2 linked regions of the Runella sp. SP2 genome follow. The protein of the gene in region 1 interacts with the protein of each later gene in a pairwise test. Links are inferred from orthologs where the notes say so. Each region holds a gene or a part of one and is shown in the gene's direction. Other genes may lie near its edges.

Region 1 (12,396 bases):
GTCGGTAAGGTAATAGATGCCCACACCTCGGCGCCTGTTCCTTTTGCGGTTGTGTTTATTAGCAATACCTCCAAAGCCACCGAAACCGATACGCTGGGGAAATATACCCTAAAAAACGTCTTTCAACACCTGCGCGGTGGTAGCGTAGAAGTCGTGGTTTCGCTGTTGGGTTACACTACTTTTCGCCAGAAAATTACTTACAGCCAACGAGACACGCTTTTGTTTCCCATTTCGCTGGTTCCTTCCCAACAAACCATCGCCGAAATAGCCGTTAAAGGTACGCGCGACCAAACGTGGCTCAAGCAGTACAAAAAATTTGAGAAGGCGTTTGTCGGGACGGGTGAAAATGTTCGTCATACCAAAATTCTGAACGCTTGGGTCGTTGACTTTGATGGGGACGGCAATACGTTTTCGGCTTCGGCCAAACAGCCCATTGCCATCGAAAACAAAGCGTTGGGATACAATATCTATTTTGAACTTCAACGGGCAACGGTTTCACCTATACGCAGTAGCTTTGCGGGCTTGGCGCGGTTTGAAGAAATAAAATTGACAGACCCCAAACAACAAAAGAAAGTCGCCGAAAACCGCCAACGGGCGTATGAAGGCTCGGAGCGGCACTTCCTGAAAGCACTGGCCCAAAACAAACTCAAGCAAGAAGGGTTTGTGGTGTATGAAGTCAGTCCTACCTACCACGAAAAAACCACATTTACGCATTTGAACCCGCAGTTGGGCAAGCGTCTGTTTCCTTTCAACGATACGGCGGCCGTACGAATGGGCAAGTTTCCGATGTCAAGGGAATTGTACATTCGGAATGAAATTGAAGTGCTCAATGTCAACCAAGTGGCGCGAATCGGGACGTACCAAGATGCTCCTTTTCCCGTGTCGTGGCTGCGTATCAAAGGCGGCAAAGCCGAAGTGACAACCTCGGGCTTGCTTTTTGACGCTAACAGCAGCGAATGGGCGGGCGACATTGCCGAAGGGCGAGTCGCCGATTTGTTGCCGCTGGACTTTGACCCTGAGCCGCTGCCCGAATCCGCTAATTGGCAGTTGTTATTGCCCAAAACGGAAGCCGAAGCCCCCATTTTGAGTGCGTTAGAGGCACTCCCCGCACCGCTGGTATCGGTCAAACATTCGTTTGAAGGAGATTCGACGGTTTTTCGCATCCAAGTGAAAAAAACGGACGGAACGCCCGTGCAGGGAAAAGTATCGATTGCGGTTATTGAAGACCTGCAAGCGAGCGCGGCCGATACGTCGTTGCCAGTCGTGGCCATTACTGATACTTCGTCGGTGGCCGTCGCTCCCAACAACGCCATTACGTTGGAAGAGGTAAAAGTGAAGGTCAAACAAAACAAACGCGCTACCCAAACTTTGTTGGGAAAAATAGACTACGTGGTGGAAAGTAAAGACCTCCGAGACATTATTTCGGGGAACGTCATCACGGCGTTGCAAAGCAAAGTACCTGGGGTTGATATTTTTGAAACAACCGACAACGGCGGTTTTAGCCGAAAAGGAGCGAGAATCCGAGGGGGAGGGTACAGCCTGCGGGCAACATCGTCGGGGGAAGAGGAACCGCTTTTTTTGTTGGATGGAATTCCGTACGGAACCCTGCAAAGCCTCAGCGCCATTCCCGTAAGCGAAGTAGAACGCATTGAAGTCATCAAACGCGCGAATCCACTGTTGGGGTTGCGCGGTAAAAATGGGGCTATCAATGTCGTGACCAAGCGGGCGGTGAGCCACTCCGCTGCGCCTACGGCCTCCGTCAACGAAGGAAAACTGTTTTATTGGCAGCCAACCACGGAGTTGTCGAAAGAAGGAGAAGTGCTGGTTCGTTTTCTGTTACCCAGAGGTGTCACCTATTACGTCACCATCAACGGCTTAACGCTCGAAAATCAGCCTTTTACGCATGAGCTTCGGGTACGTTAAAACCAAAAGTTAGTTTATAAATCCATAAACAAACGTTACGATGAAGCTTTGGTCATTTCTAGTAGGCATATTGGGGGCTGTGAGTAGCCTAACTGCCGTCGCACAAAACCTCACCATTCAAAACACAACAGAGAAGCCTATAACGGTTCAAGTGGAAGTAATGGGAGGATACAAATCAATGCAACCATTTGACTCACTCACAATCGCTGCCAAAGGAACAGCGACGCTAAATCGCAAAAATGCACCTTTGACGTTTTACAGAATTGTTGCAAATAACGTAATAGAAACCTTCAAAGATTTTGTTTGGGAGCGCGACGTGGAATTGATCTTTGATGAATCCAGTAAGTTTACTGTCAAAGGCAGCACGTTAACAACCGAATGGGATGATTTTGATAAAAATATGGTATTGCCAGTGCGCGACAAATTGGTAGCAAATACAATTGAGTACAATAAATTACTAGCGGCTGGGGACACATTAGGGGCAGAAAAATTCATGTTAAAGTCTAGCCAAGCTGTTGGAGAGTTAAACAAACAGTTGGATAGCATCATTTTTACGCCCCGCAGGAATTTTATAGACTTTTATTTGTTGGCAGGCCGATGGAGAGCTTGGTCCAAAAGTGTATGTAATGAGCAACTGCAAGCGTACGCAGCTGCTTGGGGAAACCATCCGTTTCACAAAGCGATTATGGACGAAATCAAGAAAATAGAGAGTGTAGGCGAAGGGGTTCGCATTCGGCCGTTTAATACGAGGAGTATTGAGGACAAAGAAGTCAACTTGTCGGAAATAAAATCGGATTACATTTTGCTGGATTTTTGGGGGAGTTGGTGCGGGCCGTGCATCAAGGCGATACCTGAGTTACAAAACTTATACACGACTTTTGACGCGTCACGCCTTCAAATCATAGGGATTGCGGGAGAAAATGAAGTGCCCAGTGCGCAGCTTCGCGCGCTTCTCAAGAAAAAGGACATTGGGTGGACGCAAATAGAGGAGTTACGTCTGGGACGTAAAACGTTAGCGAAGCAGTTGAATATCACGTTTTATCCAACGTACTTTTTGCTGGACAAAAATCTTAAAATCGTCAAGAGAGGTGATTCGAGAATTTTGAAAGAAGTGGAAGAAATATTGCGCAAAAAATAAACCTCTCAATTTTTATGCGTCTCAAAACGACCTGGACTATTCTCCTTTTGTCTTACAGCTATTTATTGGTTTTTACACTAGAGGTTTTCTCCCAGAACGTAACTATTTCTGGAGAAATCAAAAACCCGCTCGATTCTTCCATGTCTTTTATTTTGCTTCGGCATGGTTTAGTGGGAGAGCGTGAAATCATAGAAGCGAAGCTAGACAAAGCGAATAAGTTTACGTTGAAGCTGGTTTTAGATGACTTAGCTTACATTCACTTTTATCACAGTAATGAATCGTCGGTTGTGTTGAGAAACTGGCTTATCGAAAAGGGGGACAGTGTGACCATGTATTTTGATGCCACAAAAATTTTGGAAACAATGTCGTTTAAAGGAGTAAATGCTGCCAAGTATAATTATTACGTGGAAGATGCCCGCAATTGGGGTTCTTGGGGCGAGAAGTTTATGCAAAATTTTGGTAAGCCTATTGAATTTCAGTTTAAATACATTGATTCTGTTGAGGCGGGAAGGATAAATTTATTAGCCAAATTTGAGAAAATAACGTCGCCTCTGTTTGCAAAGGTCAGGTATGCTGACATCAAGGGAGAGGTGAATAGTTACCGTTTTACGCCATTATTGCCCGAAAACAAGCCTCCCATTCCATTCTATGATTTGCCGAATGAACTGAAGAAGTTTACGCGAACAATGCCTTTACAAAGTGATACTACGGCAAAATCTTTGTATTACGTTGGCTATTTAGATGCGTTATCCTCTTTTTTGTACAATGACATGAAGGTGATGTTTAAAAGTTCGACGATGAGCTTGATGGATTTTCAGCGGAGTTTATACCATCCAAAGGTGGCAGAAAACCAGTTTGCGTACCAAATTTTTGATAAACTCAGAACAGAAGGCTGGAATCCCACGAACCAAAAGCTTTACGATCAATACGTTGAAGATTATCCAAATAGTCCATACATCCCTTTTTTGAAAGGTAGGCAAATCAAAGCAAAAGTAGTGGCCGAAGGACAAAAAGCATTTGATTTGGGAGTTGAGGCATTGGCGAAGTTAGAAAGCTATAAAGGCAAAGTAATTGTGTTGGATTTTTGGGCGAGTTGGTGTAGTTCTTGCATTGCGGAGGCCAAAAACGTCAAAAAGATAAAAGAATCCTTGAGTGCGCCTGACAAAGTAGTGTTTTTGAGCATTTCTTTGGACGACAAAGAGAGTGACTGGAAGAAAGCCATTGCTAAATGGGGGATAGTGGGGCATCACATACGGTTAAAAAATGGCTTTAAAGACACAGTTGCAAAGCAATACGGTGTCATGGGTTTGCCAAGTTACTTTATCATCGACAAAGAAGGAAAGTTTGCGGATACCAATCCACCGAGACCTAAATACAATGAAGGAAAAGATTTTTTAAAGACGATTGAACGAGTTTTACTTGAGCCAACTCGCTAAAATAATAATCTCCACGACTATCCGTCCAATGTGAACTATGTTTCTACCTTTGCCTAGTCACCTGCAAAATTTCTTACAACGAAGTATTCTATATGTTTGTCTCCTTTGATAGAAAATATGAAGATTTTGCAATAAATTCACTCGCTACCTATCAAAAAGCAGAAGCTCATGAGGACTTCTGCTTTTTTTGTTGTGTTTGGCAAGATTCCTGCTTTCTTTTGCGTTGATGAATGAATCAACTCGTGTAATGATGAAAAAACGATATTTACGACAAACGGCCAATTTTCTGCTAACGGCTTCTTGCCTACTGCTAACCGCTTACCACGTCCAAGCCCAGCGCGAAGTGCAGTATGCCCAGTATTTGGTAAATCCACTGGCGATTAATCCTGCCGCAACGGGTATCCGTGAAACCTTCCATTTCAATGCTGTATTGCGTCGTCAATTTGTAGCGGGCGTGCAAGGGTTGCCCATTACCCAATCTTTTGCCATGGACGGAACCGTAGCGAACGGAAAAATTGGCCTAGGACTCCAAGGGCTAAACGACCGCGTGTCGGCCAATACGGCCGTGTTTGGGAGTATTAGCTACATTCACAAAATATCAGAAGAGCAAAAATTGTCGATTGGGGCATTGGGTGGAATCAACGTTTTGCCTGCGCGCGATGTGCTCAATACGGGCGGAAACATCAATAAAGCCTTGCCAAGCGCAGGGGTTGGAATTTATTACGAAGATGAAACGTTTTTTGGAGGAGTGTCGATGCCCGAAATCCTCAAACAGCAGTACGGGTACAACAGCACGAGCGGATTAATCAATTACCAACGCCCCATTTTTGTCCAACTAGGGATGAAATCAGAAGTAAGCGACGGAATCATCGTCAAGCCATCTCTACTTCTTACCAAGCCCGAAAAGTCAAAAATGCGTCTTGATTTAAACGCCATTGCTACTGCACAAGACCGCTTTACGGGCGGGTTATCGGTTCGATTTGGCAGTACAACTTACTGGCAACTCTTGCTTGCATACGACATATCGAAGAACATTCGGATTGGTTATGCGTATAGTTCTCGTCGAGTAGAGGATTTTAACGCCCAAACCAATAACATCGCAGGAGTGGGAAAGGGAATCCACGAAATTGTTTTTACCCTTCAACCGAATCCTCAAAGAGATTAGATTTTTGCTAAAACTATACGATTTTTGCAATTAATTACAAATTCAAAGCTAACTTTGCGCCCCTGAAACTAAGTGGTTTTTAAATGGAAAAATACTCATATATAGCGAATTCAGAAGCTGCGTACATTGAAGAGTTGTACCAAAAATACCAACAACAACCTGACTCCGTTGATTTAAGCTGGCAACGTTTCTTCGAAGGGTTTGAATTTTCACTCAAATACGGTGATTCAAAGCCTACTCTAAACGGAAACGGAACGGCTACGACCGAAAAGCCCGTCTCGGCTAGTCATACCCGTAAAGAAATGGAAGTGGTACACCTTATTAGAGGGTATCGTCAACGGGGACATTTGGCTTCGCAAACCAACCCACTCGGGCCGCGTACAAATCGCTATCCAGAACTCGATTTATCAGATTTTAACCTCGCAGAAGCAGATTTAGATACTGTTTTTGAAGCGGGTATTGAGGTGTTTGGCCGTGCTGCTACCCTCCGCGAAATTGTCGCCGCTCTCCAAAAAGTTTATACGGGTAAAATTGGTTTTGAATACCAATACATCCGCGATCGTAAAGTGAAGAGCTGGTTGCGTAAAAAGATTGAAAATGAGTTTCTTAATTTCAATCCAACAATTGAACAGAAGAAGAGAATTCTCGAAAAATTGAATGACGCCGTTACGTTCGAGAACTTCCTACATACCAAATTTTTGGGTAAGAAGCGTTTTTCACTCGAAGGTGGTGAAGCGGCTATCCCAGCTTTGGACGTGGCCATCAACCGTGGGGCTGAGTTGGGCGTGGAAGAGGTAGTAGTAGGGATGGCGCACCGTGGTCGCCTCAACGTACTGACCAACATCATGCACAAGCCTTACGAGCAAGTGTTCAATGAATTTGAAGAAAACGTGGTGTTGGACGAATTCAGTGATGGTGACGTAAAATACCACATGGGTTACGAGAGCCAAATCGAAACGCCCGAAGGTAAACGCGTAAGCCTCAAGCTGATGCCAAACCCGTCGCACTTGGAGGCGGTTAATCCAGTAGTAGTTGGATACGTGCGTGCCCGTGCGGATGAGCACTACAACCACATTCCAGGTCAAGATAAATATGATCCTGTATTACCTATCTTGATTCACGGTGACGCCGCCGTGGCTGGACAAGGTATCGTATATGAAGTAACCCAAATGTCGAATCTTCCTGCCTATTACACAGGAGGAACGTTACATTTTGTGATTAACAACCAGATTGGCTTTACAACCGACCACGAAGACGACCGCTCGTCGATTTATTGTTCGGATATCGCCAGAATTGTGGATGCGCCTATTTTCCACGTCAATGGTAACGACCCAGAAGCAGTAGCGTTTGTGATGAAAGTGGCCGTTGAATTCCGTCAGGAGTTTAACCGTGATGTGTTTGTCGATATGGTTTGTTACCGTAAATACGGCCACAACGAATCGGATGAGCCGCGTTTTACGCAACCGACGATGTACGCTAAAATTTCACAGCAACTCAACGGCCGTGATTTGTACTTGAAAGAATTGACGGAACGCGGTGAGTTGGATGCGCAGATTGCCGACCAAATGCGCGCTGAGTTGGAAGGAGAACTGCAAGAATTATTGCAAAAAGTAAAACAGAAACAACTTCCCTACGAGCGTCCAAAGCTTGAACGTGATTGGGCAGAATTGCGCCGCTCAGTACCAGAGGATTTTGAGCAGTCGCCCGAAACAGGTATTTCTAAAGAAGTGATTGAGAAAGTGGGTAACGCCCTTTCGAGCCTTCCTGCCGATTTCAAGGTGCTGAAACAAATTGAAAAGGTGTTGGAAGAACGCAAGCAGATTTTTGCGGGCGAAAAACCTTTCAACTGGTCAGCGGGTGAGTTGCTGGCTTACGGTTCGCTTTTGGCCGAAGGTAGAACGGTTCGTATGACAGGGCAGGACGTGCAGCGTGGTACCTTCTCGCACCGCCATGCGGTATTGCACGAAAGCGAAACCAACGCTACGCACAACAGCTTGGCCTACATTGGCGAAGGACAAGGTAAATTTGAAATCTATAACTCATTGCTTTCAGAGTACGGAGTAATGGGTTACGAATACGGGTATGCCATGGCAAACCCCCACGCATTGGTGATTTGGGAAGCACAGTTTGGAGATTTTGCCAACGGTGCCCAAATCATGATTGACCAGTTTATTGCGGCTACCGAATCAAAATGGAATGCCATGAACGGCTTGGTGATGCTTCTGCCACACGGCTACGAAGGCCAAGGCCCTGAGCACTCAAGCGCCCGTCCAGAACGTTTCTTGATTCTTTCGGCAGAATATAATATGTATGTGTGTAACATCACAACCCCTGCCAACTTGTTCCACATGATGCGTCGTCAGCTAACGACGCCATTCCGTAAGCCGTGTATTTTGATGTCGCCTAAGTCGATGTTGCGTAGTCCAATGGCAGTTTCGCCAATGAGCGATTTCTTAGAAGGAAGTCGTTTCCAAGAAACCATCGGCGATACGTATGCGGATCCTAAAAAGGTGAAAAAAGTGTTGTTGTGTACTGGTAAAATTTACTGGGAGTTGTATGACAAACAACAAAAAGACCAGCGCAAAGACGTGGCCATCATTCGGGTTGAACAATTGCACCCATTCCCCAAAAAGCAAATAGAGGCGTACTTGTCACAGTACAAAAAAGCCGAAGTTGTATGGGTGCAAGAAGAGCCAGAAAACATGGGTTACTGGTCGTTTATTCTCCGTGAATTCCCAGAAATTGGTTTGGGAAGTGTGATTGCCCGCAAAGCAAGTGCATCACCTGCAACGGGTTACATGAAAATTCATACGGTGGAGCAAGCCGACCTCATCGAACAAGCTTTTGCTGGAAAATAACAATAAACGATTAACTTGTGCTTCAGCACGTAAAGGATATAAGAAGGATGTCACAAATTGAAATAAAAGTCCCAACCGTTGGGGAATCTATCACCGAAGTAACGATTGGTTCTTGGGTGAAAAAAGACGGGGAAAGCGTCAAGCGTGATGAAGTAATATGCAGCTTAGACTCTGATAAAGCGTCGTTTGAAGTAGTATCAGAAGCCGATGGCGTACTGCGTATCAAAGCCCAAGAAGGAGATGTTCTGCCGATTGGTGGTTTGATTTGTATTATCGAAGCATCAGCGGCGGCACCTGCCCCCGCTCCTACACCTGCTCCAGTAGCGGCGGCACCTGCCCCTGCTCCCGCAGCATCGGCGCCCGTAGCTGCTAAAGTGGTAGAAATGAAAGTGCCAACGGTAGGAGAATCGGTGACGGAAGTGACGATTGCCAACTGGAATAAGAAAGACGGCGATGTAGTACAATTGGATGAGGTTTTGTGCGAATTGGAATCGGACAAAGCAACTTTTGAACTTCCTGCTGAAGCGGCAGGAACACTCCGCATTGTTGCCGAAGCAGGTGCTACCTTGCCTATTGGTGCGACCATCTGCCGCATCGAAGTAGGCGGAGGGGTTAGCCAATCCGCTGCTCCAGCCCCAGCTCCCGTAGAAACCCCAGCTGCTGCGCCAGTGGCATCGGCAAGTGGTTATGCCTCGGGTCACCCATCGCCAGCCGCTGCCAAAATTCTTTCGGAAAAAGGCATTAGTGCATCGGAGGTAGCTGGCTCAGGTGTTGGTGGACGTATTACCAAAGAAGACGCCGAAAAAGCGCAAGTTGCAGCGCCAGCGGCAGCTACGCCTGCCCCTGCTCCAAAAGCAGCCCCTGTGGCACCAGCCGCTCCAAAAGCTGCTGATCCACGCGGACAGCGTCGCGTAAAAATGACTTCGTTGCGTAAAACCATTGCTCGCCGTTTGGTAGCAGTGAAAAATGAAACGGCCATGTTGACGACCTTCAACGAGGTGGACATGAAGCCTATCATGGAGTTACGCGCCAAATACAAAGATAAATTCAAAGAAAAACACGGTGTTGGCCTCGGCTTTATGTCGTTCTTTACCAAAGCGTGCGCGATTGCGTTGCAGGAGTTCCCTGTCGTAAACTCGTTCATCGACGGGGAAGAAGTGGTTTACAACGACTACTCAGACATTTCAATCGCCGTTTCGACTGACCGTGGTTTGGTGGTGCCTGTGGTTCGCAATGCTGAAAAAATGACCTTTGCCGAAATCGAAAAAGAAATCATTCGCTTGGCAGGTTTGGCCCGTGACAACAAATTGACCATCGACCAAATGCAAGGTGGTACATTTACCATTACCAACGGTGGTATCTTTGGGTCGATGCTTTCGACCCCAATTATCAACGCACCACAATCGGCGATTTTGGGTATGCACAACATCGTAGAACGCCCCGTGGTAGTAAATGGTGAAATCGTAGTACGTCCTATCATGTACGTGGCACTTAGCTACGACCACCGAACCATCGACGGACGTGACTCAGTAAGCTTCTTGGTACGTGTGAAGCAAATCCTTGAAGATCCAACACGTTTGTTGTTGGAAGTATAAAAATCAATGCAAAGACGCTTTTTCAAGGCGTCTTTGCTGTTTTATAGAGAGTTCTGGTTATGCAAAAGTGAGACTAAAAATAGCTAATAACTCGTGCTTCGGCACATAAATTCATAACTAACCAATGCAATACGACGTTATCGTTATCGGTTCAGGGCCAGGAGGCTATATCTGCGCCATTCGTTGTGCTCAATTAGGCTTGAAAACGGCCATCATCGAAAAATATAAAACGCTGGGAGGAACTTGCCTTAACGTAGGTTGTATTCCTTCAAAAGCATTGCTTGACTCGTCAGAACATTACTACAATGCGGCGCATAGCTTTGCTGAACATGGCATCAAACTCGAAAACTTGCAGGTGGATTTGGCACAGATGATTGCCCGCAAAAGCGAGGTTGTCAGCCAAGTTTGCAAAGGAGTAGAGTTTTTGATGAAGAAAAATAAAATCGACGTTTACCAAGGAAAAGGTTCTTTCGTGGATAAAAACACGGTAAAAGTGACCAAAGATTCGGGTGAAATTGAGATGGTAACGTCAAAAAATATCGTTATTGCAACAGGCTCAAAACCTTCATCTTTGCCAGGGGTAACTATCGATAAAAAACGCATTATTACTTCTACCGAAGCCCTTCAAATGAAAGAAGTTCCAAAGCACTTAATCGTGATTGGAGCAGGGGTAATCGGGGCTGAATTAGGCTCTGTGTATGCCCGTATCGGTGCAAAAGTGAGCTTTGTAGAGTATGCTTCGGCTATGATTCCTACCATGGACGGAACAATGGGTAAAGAGCTTCAACGTAGCTTGAAAAAACTCGGTACCGACTTCTACTTCAGTCACAAAGTGAAGTCAGTTGAAAATACAGGAGACGAAGTAGTGGTTACGGCCGAAAATCCAAAAGGTGAAATCGTAACATTTACGGGTGACTACTGTTTGATGAGCGTAGGACGCCGCCCATATACCGATGGTTTAGCAATTGAAAATGCAGGTTTGGTCGCTGATAACCGCGGAAAAATCGAAGTGGACGAGCATACACTTCAAACCAAAGTTCCTAACATTTATGCCATCGGCGACGTGATTCGCGGAGCAATGCTCGCCCACAAAGCCGAAGAAGAAGGCGTATTTGTAGCCGAAACCATTGTTGGCCAAAAACCACACATCAACTATTCGTTGATTCCAGGCGTTGTTTATACATGGCCAGAAGTGGCAAGTGTCGGAAGCACGGAAGAAGAACTCAAAGCCAAAGGTGTGCCTTACAAGTCGGGTTCGTTTCCGTTCAAAGCGTTGGGACGTGCCCGCGCTAGTATGGACATCGATGGTACGGTAAAGGTACTGGCTCACAAAGAAACGGACGAAATTTTGGGCGCTCATATCATTGGTCCACGTGCTGCCGACATGATTGCGGAAGCCGTAGTAGCGATGGAATACCGTGCATCGGCGGAGGACATTAGCCGTATGTCGCACGCGCACCCGACTTATACCGAAGCGTTTAAAGAAGCGTGTTTAGCAGCCACTGGCAACCGCGCCTTGAATGCGTAACGCTTGAATTTATAGCCAAATCACTGATACCCCGATGAGCTAGCTTGTCGGGGTATTTTTTTGATGGGCTATAATGGCCCGAATCGTTCCCATGCTCGTCGATAAAGGCTGGGTTATGTCAAATGGGAGAACGGTAAGTGGAAGCGCATCCTCAAACCTGAAAGCGGGTAGGGAAGTCGTAAAACTCTCATGAGCAGGATAGAGCAAATACAACTCGGTTGCGCGGTATTTTTGGCCGTAGGCGTAGAGCTGGTACAAATCCGCTTGGTCGATGCCGTAATTGGGAGCATCGGGGGCAATGCGTTTCCATTTGATGTCGATAACAATGACTTGTTCCTGAAAGCGCAAAACCAAGTCGGGACGTAGTTTAAATTGAGGTTTCCCGTCGTGGCGATGCACTAAATGGTGAGCCGTTTCTTGATAAACTACTTCATACCCTTGACAATAGCGTTTAAAACCTTGTGCTACATATCGTTCAAACAGTTGCTCAGTAGGAAATAAAAGCGACTCGTTGGTGTTTTTTCCGAAGGTGCTCCACGACTGGTTCATCAACAGAATTTTTGCCCATTTTAAAGCTTGAGTGTAGCGATCAAAACTTCGAGCTAAGTGTTGAACCTTTTGAAAGTCTTCCGCCAGCGTAGAAGAGGGCTGTATTTCGTCCCAAATGAAACGCAACTTTCGTAATTTGGCCTGATTGGGTAAATATTGGCTTCGTTTGGCTAGAAACTCAATGCAGGTTTTGAGCAATCGATT
Region 2 (11,963 bases), 560 kb from region 1 along the record:
TTTGAAGTGTCGGTGGCTTTAGACGGTAATTCGGGGGTTCAAATGGCCTCGAGCAGTGACTATGATTTGATTATTCTTGACATTATGCTTCCCGACAAAAATGGAATTGAGGTTTGTAAAGAGCTGCGCAACAACCAGATTCAGGTACCGATATTGTTTTTGACGGCCCTCAATACCGCCGATAATATTGCGTTGGGGCTTAATTCTGGGGCAGACGATTATTTGGCTAAGCCCTTCAAATTCATTGAGTTGGTAGCACGTATAAAGGCACTTTTGCGGCGAGCAAGCCAGGGTGGGAACGAGGCCAAGGTCAAAGAGAATGTGTATGTGGTGGCCAACTTGAAAGTGGACGATGACTCCAAAACCGTAGAACGAAATGGGGAGCTTATCTCCCTCACTGCTACCGAATATCGACTGCTGGTTACTTTGCTAAAAAACAAAGGCAAAGTGCTTTCAAGGGTGGATTTGCTGGAGAGTGCGTGGGACATCAATTTTAACCTAGCCACGAACGTCGTGGATGTTTACATCAATTATTTGAGAAAAAAACTTGATTCAGCCTACGAGCCTAAGCTGATTCATACCGTGATTGGCATGGGCTATGTGTTAAGAGAAGCATGAAAACCCAACTGAAAATAGCGCTTTTCCTGATTTTTACCAACAGCCTGATGCTGCTTCTGTTTGGGGGAAGTATCTATTATTTTTTGTATAATTATTCCTACACTGACTTTTATAAACGACTAGAAACGCGGGCGACGATTGCGGCGAAGTATAATTTTGATGCCGATAAAATCAATGCCGAGCCGTTTAAAATTATCCGTAAAGAACACCTCGAAAAGCTGTCGGACGAAAAAGAGTATCTGTATAGGGTCGAAAATGATAACGATTTAGCTGAAATGGTAAAAAAATCAGAACTCCCGATGACGTTTTTGAAGGAGATTTTGAACAAAGGGAAAGCCACGCGTCAGATGGGCGAAACCTTTTTTACGGGAATTCGGCACGAGAGCAACAATCAAACACACATTGTGGTAGTATCGGCCAAAAACTACTATGCCTCCAATCACTTGTTGTTTATGCGCAATGTGATTTTACTTGGTGTTCTTTTTATTGCCTTGATAACCACCTATTTGTCTTTCTTTTTCTCAAAGCGAATCTTCGACCCTATCAAGCACATTACTGATCGGGTGAAACAAATAAGCAAGGATAATATTCATTTGCGCATCGAAGAGAAAAAAAATGATGCCGAAATTAGCCAATTGATTTCTACGTTCAATGACCTCCTAGATCGGCTTGAGACTTCGTTTGAAACCCAAAACAATTTCGTTAGTAATGCCTCGCACGAGTTTGGCACGCCACTCACGTCTATCATGGGAGAAGCCGAAGTGATGCTGATGAAACAGCGCTCGCCCGAAGAATACCAGCAGTCGTTGATGAGTATTTTGGGCCAAGCTGAGCGCCTGAACCAAATCACGCAAACGTTGCTGTATTTGGCTCAAACGGGTTATACCAACAAGCGGGTTAATTTTGAAATTCTACGAACCGACGACCTGATTTGGCAAGTCAAGGAGATGATTGATAAACTCAATCCTAAGAATAACATCCAAGTGGACTTTAGCTTGTTGCCCGAGAATCCCAAAAAATTGAAAGTGATGGGCAACCGCCAGCTGCTTTCGCTGGCGTTTACCAATATATTAACAAACGCTTGCAAGTATTCCAACAATAAGCCCGTTGTGGTGACGATTGCCTCCAGCGATGACCAAGTTTTTTTGGCATTTACGGACCACGGGATTGGGATTCCCGAGTCAGAACTTCCGTTTATTTATGACCCGTTTTTTAGGGCTTCCAACACCCGAAACTTTGAAGGCTATGGTATCGGATTGCCTTTGACCCGTAATATCATCAAAATTCATAACGGTCAATTGCAGCTTTCTTCAGTCGTCAATGAAGGGACGACGGTTCAAATTAGGATTCCTTTGGCAAAAATTCCGTAAAAAAATCATTTCTTATCGAATTCTAATCTGCTTCTTAAATCATTCTTAGTCGGGGGTAGCACCTTTGCATTGGTTTTAAAAACGACTAAGCGCATGGAAAGAACAATATTAGTGCCGATAGATTTTAAAGTTGAGTCGCTAAATGCCCTCAGACTGGCATTGAATACCATCAATGCGGGAAAAGTAAATGTGGTGTTGATGTACGCCAAAATTCCTACAGATTCCATATCGGATTTTTTGTTTTATTCGCCAGATGAAATGGTGGATACCCTGAAAACAACTGAATTTGAAGAAGCAATTGCTATTATCAAGAATAGATATGAATCTCTTTTGGGAAGTATTAGTATTGAGCTTTTTCATGGGTATAGTGCCAATGCCTTGAGTAATTTCCTAGAGGCTCGAAATATTGAAAAAATCTATTTCTCCAAAAACTATAAATTAAAACCTGGCAAAAAAGGTTTTGACCCTACTCCATTATTAAAAAAATCAAGGGTGTCTTACCAAGAGGTAGGCGGGGAAAGCGTTGTGGCTGAACGAAAAACCTTGAGCACTCTTTTTAACTATTTTGGGCTTGAAATAGCTAATCATTGATTCAGACTTACATTATAGATTGACCCACGCGTGACTCGATCGGCATTTTTACATTTTGGTAGAAATGCCGATTTTTCTTTCAAAGTGCCATTTATCGCATTCTTGAGCGCCAAGGTTTCGTTTGAAACGAGCCAAACTGGCTTTAGGCTGGCCAGTGGCGTCAACTGAGATGCCCAAATCTAAAATGGTTACACCTTCTTGCTGGGAAAATTCGTACAAACCTTTGGTTAATAACACCGAGGGGCTGTACTGTCGATAGGTCAGGTTGTCGGCGGGACAGAAGTGATAGAGTACATTTTTTCCAACGCGGACAGTTAGCCCTAATGAGGCAATTTCTTCGCCATTTTTGACGCAAAATACCCGAAAAATTTCAGGAAAAACGGTCAACCAAAGCCGCAGCTGCTCTTCACGAAAAGAAAGCGAATACCCGAGTCGTTGGCGGTTATGGGCAATAAACTGATACACTTGTTTGGCATCAGGAGCTACCCATTCTTCAAATCGAAAACCTGCTAGCTGGCACTTTCGTAATCGTCGCCGTTCGGAGGCGTGAAGCTCTGTCTCAAAAGGCTGCGAGGTTACCGAAATGTAGTGATTGATAGAGGACTGGTTTATCTGAAAACCGTGCCGCACCAATCCGCGCTTGATAAACGAACTACGGGCAGGATGATAACAGCTTGGGTAATGACGAATCGACAGCGACGTGATGCCGTGCGATACGGCAAAAGATTCAATGGAGTTTAACCAAACACTAAAATCGGCATGGCTGACAACTTCGGCTACTTCAAACGACCCAAACGATGCCCTTAGCGGACTAATCCCTTGCTGATTTTGGACAAAAAGATGGAAAAAACCGTGAAGTTCTTGCTGCGTCTCGGCATCGGTGAGCACAAAAGTATAAACTTGCTCGGCTTGTTGGTGAACGACGTGCAAGGGCGTATTGAAGAGCCAAGGCGACCAACGACCCCGAAAACGGGTAAGCGCATCGGGGTCATTGACGAACACCAACGAAGAAAAAGCCCGCTGAATAGTGGCCTGAACCTTATTTTTTGGAAGAAGGTGTGTCATTCGTTCGTGTGTTGTCGGGCAAAGATAAGAACTTAATCACAACCTTTAATCTGAGCACTAAAAGTACTATTAGAGGCGCTTTGAAACCCAGGTGCGAGGATAATGGTTTTTCCTGCATAAAATGAAGTACTTCCGCCCAGTAGCGTTCCTTTACTTTGAATGACTTCGTGGGCTTGATAGGTTGCGGGGGCAACTGGGCCAACTAGCTGAGTTATTGTGGGAGGACAAGACAGAGTTCGTGTTTCTTGAATCGTAAAGTTGTGACAATGAACATTAGATACGGCCCATTCGTAAATTGTTGCCTGATTGAGCGAAGATAGCATTGTGGAAAATATTCCTGTAGAATCTGCTGTCAGTACAGGAAGGGTTATCCAGTCGGAAGTAGTGTTTTTTACACGATATTTGAGTAAATAACTTTCGTTTCTAGAAGCCTGCCATCGAATGTCAAAGGATGTATTTGTAATGTTGAGAGCATTGAAGGCAACGGGGATATCATGAGTTTTTACTGACAATAGAGCGTAGTTACTTTTACATTCAGGATAGGTCGTATGTACACACGCAGTATATACTTTTAATGGGCTAGTGAGTGTGGGTGTAGTTATAAAATTATTATTCACCGTAAGGCTTGATAATTGAGTGAGTAGAGAGTCGCTGAAAGCTTTTAAAGTGTACAGTCCACTACACCCTTTTACTGAGATATTGAGAATAGTGCCTATGCAAGCGCTTGTATCAATGGATTGTGGCTGCGGAGCAGGGAATTGGCATGGTATGCAAGTTGTAGATGCAAGTGTGGTAGTAATGTCTATGTGAGAATTTGTAATACTGAAAATACGTACAGTAATGGTTTGCGGGGAAATTGGATTAGGTAGGTCTGCGACTAAAACACCGTTTAAAGGAATAGTTTTTGAACCTACTGTATAATTGGCAGTTCCTGTGTAGTTAATGCCAAATGTAAAATCATATCTATCAGTGATAGTATTACCTTGGATTGTTAGCTTAGCATCATTATTAACACTTTGGCCTTTTAATCCGCAACTTGCAGGTACTGCTGCAACATTAATAGTAGGAGTTGAAAGGGTAGATTTAAGCCCAATTTGATAAATTTTCCCTTCATCTAAGCTCGCAACGTACAATTCTCCGCTGGTGTCTTGGCCAAAAGTGACAGGAGAGGAAGTGAGAATACCTTGAAATGTATTGATGCGCTGACCATTTGGGGAACGAAAAAGTGTCCAAAATTTACCCATGACCCAATCTGCATATAAATAATGCCCTCGTAGGGCGGGATATAGGTTTCCCCGATAGACATATCCGCCCATAACCGAAGCACCACTTGTAGTATCAGATACCCAGCCTTGATATTCTTGAATTGGATAGATAAGAAGAGTAGTATCACTGCACCCATTAGAGGAATAAGGGTGACTACCTTCATAACATCGCCAGCCAAAATTAGCCCCGCCTAAATTAGGGTGGGCTAAAAAATTGACTTCATCCCAATGGTCAGCGCCGTTGTCTCCAATCCACAAATCACCTGTTTGCTTGTCAAAACTCATTCGCCAAGGGTTACGTAAACCGCGTGCCCAAATTTCGTCAGGAATGCTATCTCCAAGGGTTTGGTAGGGATTGGTAGTTGGAATTTTATAATTGGGTGCAGTACTGACATCAATTCGCAGAACTTTTCCCAGTACAGTTTTGAGGTTTTGGGCATTGCCTGGAGAATCTCCCATGGTTTTACGCGTCCCTAAACCATCATCTCCTGTTGTGATGTATAAGTATCCATCTGGCCCAAAAGCAATTTCTCCACCTGTATGTCCACCAGGAACTAAATAGGGTAAGGTAAGAATCTTGGCTTCTGACCCAGTGAGGGTAAGATTAGGATTGGAAGGGTTTCTCTTGAACATTACAATTTGCCCTAGCCCGTCTTGTTTTCGATAATAAACAAAAAAAATACCATTAGAAGAGTAATTAGGAGAAAAACAGAAGCTATAAATCGAAGCTCCAGTCATACTTATATCTAAAAAAGGTGTTGGATGAACAATCCCATTCTGAATGATTTTAATCTTCCCCGTAAGCTCAGAAACAAACAAGCGATTATCGCCCGCAGTTTCAATATCACTTGGTTGATTAAATCCGGCTGCATATTCGGTTAATTGAATTTGAGGTATTTGGTTCTGCGATTTTAGAGTATATGAGAAGAGAAAAAATAAAAATAGACATAACGCTGCCTTTTTCATGATTTAGAAACGGTTTGGTAGTACCCAAATATAAATACCTTACTTGAAAACCGCTAACTTTGTAGCATGATTTCGATTACCAACCTCTCGTATTATCTCGGCGACCGTGCTTTGTACGAAAACGCCTCGCTTCATATCAAGCCCAAAGATAAAATTGGCCTTATTGGTCTGAACGGAACAGGGAAGTCCACCCTGCTGCATTTGATTGTGGGTAACTACCAGCCCGATGCAGGAAATATCTCAAAAGCAGGTGGTTGTACCATTGGGTTTTTGAACCAAGATTTGCTCTCTTACCAAAGTGATGAGCCTATTTTGACGGTAGCTTTGCAAGCCTTTGAGCGCCAATTGGTGCTTCAACGCCAGATAGATGAAGTAATTCATCAAATGGAAACCAATTACGAAGATAAACTGGTGGATCGACTTGCGCGCCTGCAAGAGGAGTTTGAGGCATTGGACGGCTATACCATTCAGTCGAAAGCTGAGGAGATTTTGGAAGGACTTGGTTTTTCGACAAGTGACTTACAAAAACCGCTGCGGCAGTTTTCGGGAGGTTGGCGAATGCGCGTGATGCTGGCCAAGTTGCTGTTACAAAAACCTTCTTTGCTCATGCTCGATGAGCCTACCAACCACTTGGACTTGCCTTCGATTCAGTGGGTGGAAAAGTATGTTCAGAGCTACGAAAATGCGGTGATTGTGGTCTCGCACGACCGTGAGTTTTTGGACAATGTCTGCGATACAATGGTGGAAGTAAGCAACCAAAAGTTAAACTATTACGGCGGGAATTATTCATTTTATCTCGAAGAAAAAGCCCTTCGTAACGAGATTCAAAAAGGAGCTTACGAAAACCAACAGGCTAAAATCCGCCAAACGGAGCGCTTTATTGAGCGCTTTAAGGCCAAAGCAACCAAAGCAAAACAAGCCCAAAGCCGCGCCAAAATGTTGGAACGAATGGATCGGGTGGAGGCTGTAGTGGATGAAAATGCCAAGGTGCATTTTCGTTTCCAATTTACGACCCAGCCAGGCCGTCATGTGCTTCAATTGGAGGATGTTTCGAAAGCATACGGCGAAAAGGAAATCCTGAAACATACCAATATAACGATGGAGCGCGGCGACAAAATTGCGCTTATCGGGGCCAATGGTAAAGGAAAATCCACGTTGTTGAGGGTCATTGCAGGCACCGAGCCTGTCGAAGGGGAGCGGCGACTGGGTCATAATGTGCTCTTTACCTTTTATGCCCAGCACCAGTTGGAGTCGCTTAATATAGAACATACGATTTTAGAAGAATTAAAATACGCCAATCCGACCAAAACCGAAACCGAATGTCGGACGATTTTGGGGTGCTTTTTGTTTACGGGTGACGATGTTTTTAAGAAAATTAAGGTGTTATCGGGAGGGGAGAAATCGCGGGTTGCGTTGGCAAAAGTGTTGGTGTCTCAAGCCAATTTCTTGTTGCTCGATGAGCCTACCAACCACTTGGATATGCAGTCGGTGAATATCCTCATTCAGGCGCTTCGTCAGTACGAAGGGTCGTTTGTGGTGGTTTCTCACGACCGTTTCTTTGTGGAAGCCATTGCGGAGAAAATTTGGTACATCGAAGAAAAAGAAGTGAAAGAATACCCTGGTACCTACCAAGAGTACGAGTGGTGGCAAGAAGAACGCCAAGAAGAAGTGGTAGCAGTCCCTGCGGAAACTGTGGTAGTACCGCAACGCTCGGCGCCTGTGCCTACGAAGAATACGTCTTCGGGCTCGTCGCACCAGCAAAAGACGCTTCAGAAAAAAATCACCCAACTCGAACAAGAAATCGACGAGTTGGAAAAACGTAAGAAAGAAGCGGAAGCACAGTTGGCTGACACTGCCATTTACAGTGATGCGGCGAAATTGGCCGAAGTGAATAGAAAATACACCGAAGTCCAGCAAAAAATTGCGGCGACCACCGACGCGTGGGAAAATGCCATGATGGAAATGGAGGAGTTGGGGTAGTTAAAACAAAGGCCCTCCAAGTTTTGAAAACTTGGAGGGTCTCATCTCAGCATATACTCGTCGTTTCGTCGGGTTTTGAGAAACCCTCATCACTTCGTGAGCAACCCTTACCACAACCCTCATCACGGCACTATTAATTCTTCATTCGAGATAGTTTCTCATAATCGAGTACCGTAATCAGGCTTCCTTTCATTTCGAGAAGATGTTCGTCTTTGAAATCAGAAAGGGTGCGAATAACCGTTTCGGTCGCGGTGCCCACGATACTCGCTAAATCTTCGCGGGTGATGGCAATGGCAAAAGGCTTTGTTTTATCTTCTTGGTAGCGATTGGCTAGCATTATCAGCGCTTCGGCTACGCGTTTTCGTACGGAGTTGTAGGCAAGTTTCAGCAATCGCTCTTCCCGCTCGCGCACTTCATTGGAAAGCATTTTGATGAACTTCGTGGCTACGTCGCGGTTGTTGTAGAGAAGGCTATTAAATTCATCTTTGGGAATGATAACCACTTCACTGTCTTGCAGCGACACGGCCGATTCTTGGTAGGGCGTGTTTTCCAATAAATCTAAATACCCAAAAAAATCGCCAGGTTTGTGAAGCTCTACAATGTATTCTTTCCCAAACTCATTGGTCTTTGAGTTTTTGATTTTTCCACTTTTTAAGAAATAAACGGCATTGGGATAACTTCCCTCCGAATACACCGTTTCGCGCTTTTTATAGAGCTTCGTTTTTTTGTTTTCTGACAGTTTTTTGAGCGATTCAAACGATTTTACTTCGTTCAAAAACTGCGTCAGACCTTCTTCTGTACGTGAATACTCTGTTTTGAGCAAATCGTTTTTACGCAAGCGCGTTTCTACCGCACTGAGCAGCTCTACGTCGTCGTAAGGTTTGGTCAAATAATCGTCTGCCCCAAGGGTCATTCCTTTGCGGTAATCGGCTTTTTCCGCTTTGGCCGTTAAGAAAATAAAGGGAATACTGGCCGTTTCAGCTTCTTTACTGAGCAAATGCAACACCCCGTAGCCGTCGAGTTCGGGCATCATGATGTCGCAAATAATCAGGTCAGGCTGCTGTTCTTGAGCGATTTTAATGCCTTTCTTGCCGTTTTCTGCCGTTAGTACATTGTAGTGTGCTAACTCCAAAATTTCGGTCGTATTCTCCCGCATGTCGGGATTGTCTTCTATCAGTAGAATGGTCTTCATGTGGCTAACAATTCGGAAGGTCGAGAGACACCGTCGTTCCTTGATTCAGTTGACTCGTAAGCTGGATTTCGCCTTGCATCAACTGAATGTATTTTTTTACAATGTTTAGCCCAAGGCCAGTTCCTTGTATCGTCCCAGAGTTGTGTGCGCGGAAAAAGCGGTCAAACACATACGCTTGGTCTTGTTCGGGAATCCCAATGCCTTGGTCTTGTACTTCAAAGCGAACGGTTTTTTCTTTTTTAGATGAACGTAAGAAAATTTGCTTGCCCGCGTCCGAATATTTGGAGGCGTTTGAAAGCAAATTGATGAGTACATTTTTGAGCAAATGACGATCGACACACACTTCAGAATCACCTTCGTGGGTGTATATAATCTGCTGGTTTTCTTTGCAAACTGATTTGAGTTCGTCCACCAATTCTTTGCAAAAATCAGTAACAGGAAACACAATCGGCACGTTGCGGATTTGTCCTTCTTCGAGTTTGCCGAGCGACAAAAAGTCGTTTAAAATCTCGGTCAAGTTTGTTACCGTGGATTTGATACGTTGGACGTGTTTTTGACGTTTTTCGTCTTCTTCAGCGTGCGTATAACGTCCAATCAAAGACGCAGAAGAGAGAATAGTCGCCAATGGCGTACGGAATTCGTGCGAGGCAATCGTCACAAATTTCGTCTTCATGTCGTTGAGTTGGCGCTCTTTCTCCAGCGCCCGCATCACTTCCTGTTTCGACTGCTCAATCTCCTCTAGCGCATGTGCCAGTTCACGGGTGCGTTGCTGCACGCGCTCTTCCAAGTCGGCGTTAAGGCTTTGGATTTGGCGGTGTGCTTCTAGCAATGCCTCCTCTTGTTTTTTGCGCAGCGAAATGTCGATAATAAAACTTACAATGTATTCGCCATCGCTGGTGGCAAACGGACTTAAACTGATTTCGACAGGAAACTCCGAATTATCTTTACGCTTGGCATTGAGGTCTAGGTTTCTCCCCATGTTCCTTGCCTTGGGATGCTGGGAGTAATTCATGCGGTGATCTACGTGATTGCGGGCATATCGTTGAGGAATAAGAATTTCTATTTTCTTACCAATCAACTCGTCTTCATCGTAGCCAAATAATTCTTCGGCTTTGGGGTTGACCAACTGTATAGCTCCCCACGAATCCACGACAATAATTCCCTCCGTTGCACTTTTAAAGAGTGCATCTAACATTTCGACGTGTCTTCTCATCGCTTGGGTTTGCTGAATGAATATTTCTAACATACCAAATACGGAGGTTACGGTGATTTTTCCAAAAGAATTTTAAAATGTTTGGCTAAAAATGGCTGTTTGTGGTATATCGCCCCACAAACGCGCGTCAAATGCCATACTGATATTACGGATGAAAGAGCGGCCTTCGGGCGTTACTTTGAGGTGATAGGGCTCGATGCTAACAAGGCCATCTTTTTCGGGTTCTTCCAGTCGGGCAAGGGCTTCGTAAAGCGCTTGGCATTGGTCTTTGGAATCGAACCAAGTGGTTTCAAAATGACACATCAACTGCAAAATATGACGTCGTAGAATCAAATCCTCCCGCGTCAGAACATGGCCTCTGAAAATCGGTAACTCGTTTGCGTTGAGGCGTTCGTAGTATTTCTCGACCGTTTTTTCGTTTTGACCGTAGCCCCACCAACAATCCCCGATGGCCGACACGCCCAAGCCCACCAGCAAACGCGTCTGGGTGGTGGTATAGCCCATAAAATTGCGGTGGAGTTTTTTATCTTCAAGGGCCTGATAAAGTGTATCTGTTTTGAGTGAAAAGTGATCCATCCCGATGTCGTGATACCCCACTGACTCTAAGGCATTACGACAGGCTTCATAAATCGCTAATTTTTTGGCGGCATCTGGTAAGTCGGCTTCGGTAAATTTGCGTTGACCTGGTTTTACCCAAGGTACGTGGGCGTAGCTGTAAAGCGCAATGCGGTCGGGACGAAGCTGAATCACTTCTCCGATGGTTTGGGTCATTCCTTCTACTTGCTGCCGTGGTAAACCATAAACCAAATCATAGTTAACCGACGTATAACCAATTTCACGCGCCTTTTCGGTTACATGTTTGACTTGTTCGTACGTTTGAGGGCGATTAATGAGGTCAAGAATAACGGGATTGAAATCTTGAACCCCAATGCTAATCCGACGAAAACCTAGTTCAAACAACGTTTGGAGGTGCGCGTCGGTAGTACTAGCTGGGTGCGCTTCAAACCCAAATTCGTGGTTAGGATGGATGTCGGCTTTTTCAAACAAACCCGAAATCAGCGTTCGGAGATTTTCAGGGCTAAAAAATGTGGGCGTTCCTCCTCCTAAGTGTAACTCACGGATTTGGGGGCGATTGGGTAGAAAATCAAGATAAAGCTGCCATTCTTTCAAGACGGCTGCAATGTACGGTTGTTCTACTTTGTGATTGACCGTAATGCGAGTATTGCAGCCACAGTAGGTGCATAAACTTTCGCAGTACGGCAAGTGAATATAGAGGCTAATTCCTTCGGACGTATTGCTGATTTCAAATATATCTTTTACCAAGTCTTTCCAACGGGTTTCGGTAAGTGGGGTTTTGTCCCAATAAGGCACTGTCGGGTAACTGGTGTAGCGAGGCCCAGGCACGTTGTATTTCTGAAGTAGTTGCGTGTTCATGGTAAATAGGTGTTTTACCAAAAATGCAAGCTATTGGAAAAGTAAAATATGACATTGGTCAGGCTGATTGGAAAAATGTCAATGGCTGTTTTTATTAAAATAGGCGAAAACGCTTTTAATCGTTTCAGTGAAACGATTAAAGATTAGCCTCGGAGAGGCATAACGTTTGTAGCAAAAGATATGAAAACAAACCTACCTCCCGCCATGACAAACAGGAATCTCACGGTTTTCTAAACCTAAAATCGGCCAGCCTGTTACTTCTAAGCCAC

The links.
Region 2: the proteins of DTQ70_RS18800 (region 1) and abc-f interact in binary tests that used the Escherichia coli proteins (3 or more experiments, as listed by UniProt). The link is inferred for Runella sp. SP2 from one-to-one orthologs.

Annotation. Positions count from the first base shown.
Region 1 is NZ_CP031030.1:4,692,869-4,705,264, reverse strand. The notes cover bases 5,397-8,720. They hold DTQ70_RS18800 (2-oxoglutarate dehydrogenase E1 component), read left to right. Parts: upstream 5,397-5,745; coding sequence 5,746-8,520; downstream 8,521-8,720. Other genes in these bases: odhB (2-oxoglutarate dehydrogenase complex dihydrolipoyllysine-residue succinyltransferase), read left to right, coding at 8,568-8,720; DTQ70_RS18805 (PorP/SprF family type IX secretion system membrane protein), read left to right, coding at 5,397-5,662. In the rest of the region: DTQ70_RS18820 (carboxypeptidase-like regulatory domain-containing protein), read left to right, coding at 1-1,923; DTQ70_RS18815 (redoxin domain-containing protein), read left to right, coding at 1,964-3,061; DTQ70_RS18810 (TlpA disulfide reductase family protein), read left to right, coding at 3,076-4,497; more of DTQ70_RS18805, read left to right, coding at 4,745-5,396; more of odhB, read left to right, coding at 8,721-10,115; lpdA (dihydrolipoyl dehydrogenase), read left to right, coding at 10,240-11,643; DTQ70_RS18785 (McrC family protein), read right to left, coding at 11,683-12,396. UniProt on the Escherichia coli protein: E1 component of the 2-oxoglutarate dehydrogenase (OGDH) complex which catalyzes the decarboxylation of 2-oxoglutarate, the first step in the conversion of 2-oxoglutarate to succinyl-CoA and CO(2).
Region 2 is NZ_CP031030.1:4,135,634-4,147,596, reverse strand. What follows is about bases 5,508-8,398. They hold abc-f (ribosomal protection-like ABC-F family protein), read left to right. Parts: upstream 5,508-5,941; coding sequence 5,942-7,855; downstream 7,856-8,398. Other genes in these bases: DTQ70_RS16445 (response regulator), read right to left, coding at 7,989-8,398; DTQ70_RS16455 (PQQ-dependent sugar dehydrogenase), read right to left, coding at 5,508-5,875. Also shown: DTQ70_RS16475 (response regulator transcription factor), read left to right, coding at 1-618; DTQ70_RS16470 (cell wall metabolism sensor histidine kinase WalK), read left to right, coding at 615-1,988; DTQ70_RS16465 (universal stress protein), read left to right, coding at 2,082-2,579; DTQ70_RS16460 (GNAT family N-acetyltransferase), read right to left, coding at 2,628-3,644; more of DTQ70_RS16455, read right to left, coding at 3,677-5,507; more of DTQ70_RS16445, read right to left, coding at 8,399-9,047; DTQ70_RS16440 (PAS domain-containing sensor histidine kinase), read right to left, coding at 9,052-10,293; hemN (oxygen-independent coproporphyrinogen III oxidase), read right to left, coding at 10,333-11,694; DTQ70_RS16430 (sulfite exporter TauE/SafE family protein), read right to left, coding at 11,887-11,963. UniProt on the Escherichia coli protein: Genetic data indicate it may be involved in ribosome assembly or function.